One region of the Undibacterium sp. CY21W genome, then DNA from elsewhere that is predicted to be linked to it. Evidence: predicted binding sites of a transcription regulator. Region 1 holds the regulator's gene; the other holds the start of a gene.

The links. Region 1 encodes FliA, which starts transcription of late flagellar genes. Its sites were predicted from a motif close to CTAAAGTTTNNNNNNNNNNNGCCGNTA; they were not measured.
Region 2: the regulator FliA is predicted to act here: its motif matches at 1,684-1,710, upstream of H8K29_RS16065 (flagellin).

The regions. Positions count from the first base shown of each region.
Region 1 covers NZ_JACOGE010000007.1:20,816-24,242, reverse strand. Annotated here, with positions in the region: gene H8K29_RS15385 (flagella synthesis protein FlgN) at 1-20, shown strand, start outside; gene motD (flagellar motor protein MotD) at 82-861, opposite strand; gene H8K29_RS15375 (flagellar motor protein) at 864-1,610, opposite strand; gene H8K29_RS15370 (RNA polymerase sigma factor FliA) at 1,592-2,323, opposite strand; gene H8K29_RS15365 (antiactivator of flagellar biosynthesis FleN protein) at 2,331-3,176, opposite strand; gene flhF (flagellar biosynthesis protein FlhF) at 3,169-3,427, opposite strand, start outside.
Region 2 covers NZ_JACOGE010000007.1:159,288-162,714, forward strand. Annotated here, with positions in the region: gene H8K29_RS16060 (flagellar protein FlaG) at 1-22, opposite strand, end outside; gene H8K29_RS16065 (flagellin) at 106-1,593, opposite strand; gene H8K29_RS16070 (glycosyltransferase family 41 protein) at 1,940-3,427, shown strand, end outside.

The sequences.
Region 1 (3,427 bases):
AAGGACTTATTGTCCGCTGATCGTTCGCAAGTACATAAAAAAAGCCCCGATTGTTCGGGGCTTTTTTTATTGCGATCTTTGTCAGGGAGTAATTGGCGCTTGAGTCGCAACAGGAATATCCACTACCGGCTCAGGTAATACCGACAAGATAGTGACACTCACCCGGCGATTACGCGATCTTCCTTCAGGCGTATCATTTGAATCCACCGGTAATTTTGCTCCTTGCCCAACAGCAGTCACCCTGAAATCATCAACACCATTTTCCGTTAAAAGACGCGCTACCGTACTTGCCCGAACCGCTGATAATTCCCAATTCGAGGGAAAAACCGGATTTTTGATTGGCACATTATCCGTATGTCCTTCGACCTGAATTGCATGATTGTCTAATTTTAATACAGAAGCAATCGCGGTCAGTGCCTGTACGGAGTCTGCGTTTAACTTAGCTTCGCCAGGTGGAAACAACAAACTTGCATTGATTTCTATCGTCACACCCCTGGCAGTTTGCGTCACTCTGACTTTACCTTCCTTGACCAAGGGCTCCAGGGCAGCAAGTACATCTTTTGCTAATCCTGTCATTACCTCCCGCTCTTTACGAATGTTTTCAGTTGATTTCCGCTTCACTATTGGCAGCGGATCTAACTTCACCACCTGTGGAGTTACTCCGGCAGCAACAGGAGAGGTAGGGTCGTTACTAAATGCGCCAGTCAGGGAGCTGGACAACACGCGATACTTTCCCTCATTCAGCGAAGAGATCGCATACATAACAACAAAAAAAGCAAACAATAAGGTAATGAAATCAGCGTAAGAGACCATCCATCGTTCGTGGTTTTCTGGCTCTTCGTGATACTTTTTTCTTGCCATGTTTAAACCTGACTACTGTGGTTATCAACCCGCTCTTCCACGATACGAGGACTATCTCCAACAGCAATGCTATAAAAAATATCGGACAACATCTCGCGTCGGGTAATTTCTCTGCCGATTATTTCTTTTAACTTATTGCTGACGGGCAGAAAAAATAAATTAGCTAGGCCAACACCATAAATCGTCGCCACGAATGCCACGGCAATACCGCCACCGAGTTTCGCGGGGTCAGTCAGATTTTCCATGACGTGAATCAGCCCCAGTACCGCTCCTAAGATTCCAATGGTCGGAGAATAGCCACCAGCGGCCTCCCAAATTTTGGCGGCCTGACGTTGCTCAATTTCATACAATGAAATATCAACATCCAGAATGTCTTTCAGACGCGCAGGGTCAACGCCGTCAATAACTAGCCGCAATCCCTTACTGATAAAGGCGTCATCAGAAGCATCCATATAACGCTCAAGACTTAAAAATCCCTCGCGCCGTGCAACCGCACTCCAGATCAATGCATCCTGAATATTTTTACGGCTATTGTCTTGCGGCTCAGAAATGACCCATTTCAACATACGCAAACCACGTCGGAAAGTACTCATACGACTCTGCAGAAGTACCGCCCCCAGCGTGCCAATCGCAACAATCACAAATGCCGCTGGTTGCACTAATGAAGAAAGACGCCCGCCCTCCATTAACTGACCGGAACTGATGCCGACAACGACCAGAATAAATCCTACTAAGCTAGCCCAGTCCACGCTTTCTCCCTTAAATGCGCACGCATACGTGCAACCGCCTGGCTATGCAACTGAGAAACGCGGGACTCAGAAACGCCCATGACCGCGCCGATTTCTTTCAGATTTAACTCCTGTTCGTAATACAGGCCCATTAACAATTTTTCGCGTTCGGGCAAACTGTCGATCGCACCGATTACGGCATCACGAAAATCGTCATTCAACAGATCCTGCAAAGGATCACCGGAACTATCGGAAGAATAATGATCGAGGAAGTGCTCTTTTGTTTCTGCGTCATGGAAATCTTCGTAATACACCAACTGATGTCCGCCGCTATCCCCCAAAAGTCCCTGATACTCTCCAAGGGATAACTTAAGCGACTTGGCCACTTCTGTTTCTGTCGGCGGCCGCCCCAGTTTTTGCTGCATCTGGTTCATCGCATTTTCGATTTTCCGCATATTTTGCCGAACCCCACGCGGCAACCAGTCGGTGTTGCGTAGCTCATCGAGCATCGCACCACGAATCCGCTGGACGGCGTAGGTTTCGAATTGTGCACCATGCGTGTCTTCGTAACGACTGATCGCATCAAGCAGACCAATCATTCCAGCTTGCACCAGATCATCCACCTCAACACTGGGAGGCAAGCGCGCCTTTAATTGGTAAGCCAGTCGCTTAACCAAAGGCGCATGCTCCCTGAGGAGAAAATTTTTATCTGATTTTCCGCTGGCCGTGTACATATTCAAATTAGATTCCGAGAGCGATGCCCTGTTGTCCGGATACACTGTCCAGACACAATGCAGATCGCGCACTGACAGCAAGCCGCTCTGCCAGTTGAAAAAAAGCCATGGAAGAGCGCGCTTTTGGAAAAGCGTCGATCACTGACCGCCCCTGATGAGCAGCTCTTCTGACGAATTCATCATCCGGCACATAACCAATGAAATTTAAGGGTACCGCAAGATATCGTTGAGACGCCTGAGCCATATTCGTATAAATCAACATTGCTTCTTTCTCAGATACACCGGACACCAAAATACTAAAAGAGCGTCGCCCCAGACGAGCACTCATACGCTTAATCAGTCCATACGCAGATTTGATTGCTGACGGATCTGAAGAAACCTGAATCACCACTTCACTATCATCCAGAGATGCCAGTGGAAACGCATCGCACGCGTCAATATCACAATCAACCACGACCATATCGGCACGATGTACTGCCAGATCAAATACTCTCGACAATCGTCTCGAATGCTCGGCGGACAAGCTGGATGACACAGTCCTCTGACGCGATAACATCGATACTGACAAGCCAGACGCAACCATTTTTACTGCCTCGTGCATTGTACGCTGTTGTTGCGCTACATCCAACAAGGTGCGCTCTATGCTCGCATTGAACCACGCGCCTACACTATCGGAAGACGAACGCGCATCAACCATCAAAATTTGCTGCCCCTGCCGCGCTACCGATACGCCTAGATTTACCAGCATTTCGCTTTTTTCATTGTCTTTCAACGCTGATAAAAAAGTAAATACACGCGGCTTTGGTCCAGCCAGCATGCGACGCAGTCCCTCTGCCTGATCAACATTAGCCAAGAGACACCTCCCGCGCAGCCGCTTGTCCACCAGTTGCAGCAGATCCGACACCAGCCATCAGCAAAGGCAGCTCTTCATCCAGATAACGGAACGGCGCCGTTTCACGTTTTAACTTAAAGGCGCGATCAATCAGGTACTGCTTGTTTGCCACATGCAAGTCTTCCGGTACCCGTTGCCCATTCGCAATGTAATACAGACTTAACTTTTGGCGGATCACGATATCCAGCGCACCGCCTATCGTCGCCGCCTCA
Region 2 (3,427 bases), 140 kb from region 1:
TGCCAATCGATGGGATGTCCATGATCATTTCCTTCAAAGTTAGATTCCCCTGATCATAACTGATCAGGGGAATTATCTACATCAATAGAAAACTGAAGCTATTGATTAACGCAGCAGTGCGAGAACACCGTTAGGTAATGAGTTAGCTTGAGCCAAAATTGCAGTACCAGCTTGTTGCAACACTTGAGAACGAGTCATATTTGCTGTTTCCGAAGCAAAATCGGAGTCTTGAATACGGCTACGTGCTGATGCCAAGTTTTCTTGTGATGTTTGCAAGCTGTTGACAGCAGAAGTGAAGCGGTTTTGTATCGCACCCAAAGAAGCGCGTGAACTATTGACCGATGCAATCGCCGAATCGATGGTTGCCAGAGCTGACTGTGCCCCTGCCGCCGTACTCAGATTCAGAGAGGATACACCTGCACCGACTGTGACTGCTGCTGAAGTGAAGCCACCTGTCAAGTTTGCAGCTGTCAAACCTGTACCTGTACCATTTGCCAGAGTAATACCAGCAGAGCTTGTGGAAGACAGGGAAAGTGTTGATGTAGCAATGTCTGTCGCACCAGTTGCAGATACGGTGATACCTGTATTGGCTGCAGCTGCTGCTGCATTAGTACTTGCTGTAACTGTGATATTACGTCCATCAGCAGCTGCCAGGGCAACAGCACCAGTTGTTGTATCAAATGTAGCTGATACGCCAGTTTGTGAGCTGATCGCATTAACAGCAGCAGCAACTTGTGCGCCACGTTGAGCGCCGGAAGTCGAGGCGCTCAATGCACCCAGATTGACACCGTTAATTGTGATGTCACCAGAAGCGATTGCAGTTGCGCTTGTTGATGCTGTACCGGCAACTGTTGTAGAACCAACTGTTGCTGTCACACCAGTTTGACCACTGATTGCGTTAATCGCTGCAGCTTTAGCAATACCACTACCAGTTGCATTAGAGAAGGATACGCCATCACTAGCAGATGCGCCGACTTGGTAGCCGTTGATCGACAAGTCACCGGATGCCAGAGCTGTCGTTGTTACAGCACCTGCACCTGCTACAGTTGCTTTGTAGCTGGATGTGGAGCCAACACCGAGAGACGATGATTTTGCACTGGCAATTGCTGAAATGCTGATCTGATCGTTTGAGCTGCCGTTTGCACCAACCTGGAATGTTTGGTTTGCAAAGCTACCGTCAAGCAGATTCACACCGTTAAAGTTAGAAGAGCTTGCAACACGGTTGATTTCAGAGATCAACTGGCTGGCTTCGTTATTCAGGGATGCGCGGTCTGATGCACTGTTAGAACCGTTGGCTGCCTGAACTGCCAGATCACGAATACGTTGTAAGTTGGAACCGATTTGTTGCAGATCGCCCTCAGCTGTCTGAGCCAGAGAGATACCGTCATTCGCATTACGTGCAGCTTGGTTTTGACCATTCAGCTGCGAAGTCATACGTTGAGAAATTGCGAGACCAGCGGAGTCATCTTTTGCGCTGTTAATACGCAGACCGGATGACAGACGTTGCATGGATGTTTGCAGAGAGCCTTGAGATGTAGTCAGGCTGCGTTGTGCATTCATGGATGCAATATTGGTATTGATATATGAAGCCATTTTGATACTCCTTACCTAAGTTATTAAATTCGGCGTTAAAACCTCAAACTTCGGTCTGTCTGTTGACTGTTGCACCGCCGTTGTAAAGGGTTACGGACGGGAATCAAAAACTTTTAGCTAGTTTCCGCAAATAAATACTATTTTTTTTGCTTAAGTTTTTCGCGATATTCCGCTCAACGACAGCTTTTAAAATTTCTTGAGGGCTTAATTTAAATATCTTTCACCCCTTTATTCGGGCTTAAACATTTATTTTTTCCCTTTAAAATGAATTTCGATGATCATAATGTCCTCGGGAATTATTTTTTGGTCATGTTTTTGGTCTTTGCCACCTTAAAGAGAATAGATAATGAGTAAAGTCGGCTTGCACCCCGGAAATGCATTTAAAGAAGCAAAGGCTTTGTATAAGGCTAATCAGGCAGAAAAAGCGAAAGCACTCTGTCTCCGGATTGTTCAGCAATATCCTTTGCATCAGGACGCCAATTACTTTCTCGCCAAATTAGCTTTTGAAGGCGGCTTGAATGAGGAATCGCTACTTTTTTTACAAAAAGCGTTTTCAGGTGCGCAGCAATTCAACGCAGATAAGCATGCTTATTATCAGGTTCTTAATCGTTATATACAGAGTCGTTCATTTGAACAGCTTGAAGTTGCCAGTCTGTGGCTGACCGGATTTAATCCTAAAGATGGTATTGCCTGGGATTACCTTGGCATCAGCCGCCTGGAACAGGGGAAATATCCCGAAGCCTACGAAGCGCTTCAACACGCCGTGGCGCTATTGCCAAACAATCCTCATGTGCTGGCGAATATTGGTAACGCGCTGATATCTTTGGAGCGCTGTGCCGAGGCAGCTACTTATTTGCGGAAAGCGGTCTCAATTGATCCGGCGATGGTAGTGGCACAGAATAATCTTGGCAATGCCTTGCGCATGATAGGGCAGACGCAGGCTGCCGTAGATACTTTGCAGATTGCGGTACGTCTTAATCCCAGTCTTGCTTATGTTCACAATAATTTAGGTCTGGCATATCGTGAGAATAATCAATACAGCGAGGGCATCAAGTGTTTTTATACTGCATTAGAATTGCAGCCCGATCTGATTCAGGTGTATCCGAACCTGATCGATGCCCTGAGACAGAATGGCGAAGTGCAGCGTGCGATTGAATGCGGTAATGAAGCGATGGACCGTTGTGCGAATATCCCGGAATTCTGGGGGGGCTACGGCGATGCCCTACGCGAGGCTAATCATCTCGATCCTGCGATTGAGGCCTATATGCGGGCGCTGTCATTTAAAAAAGACTCGCAGTCTTCGTTTAATCGAAAAATATTCAGCAATTTATTGTTTTGCCTGAATTACCACCCTGACTTACCCGCAGAAGCCATTTTCGGCGCGTATCAGGATTTCGATCAGCGTTTTGGTTTGCCAAATAAAGTCTTCTGGCGTCCTTTTGATAACGTACGCGATCCAAATAAGCGTTTGAAGGTCGGGTATGTCGCGCAGGCGTTTTATAACCAGGTCTGTAAATATTTTCTGCTGCCTTTGCTGGAAAAGCACGATAAGAGTCAGGTCGAGGTTTATGCGTATGCGAATCCGCCGTTTGAAGATGAAACAACGGAATATTATAAAAAGTCGGTTGATCACTGGATCTACACCCGCGAAATGACCGATGCAGAACTGGCAGAACGTATCCGCGCAGATGGTATTGATGTGTTGATTGATGTTGCTGGACACACAAACAGTAACCGCCTGGGTGTCTTTGCGCGCAAACCTGCGCCGGTCTCCCTGCACTGGCTGGAATACGGCTACACCACGGGTTTGACCGCAATTGATTATTACCTGACC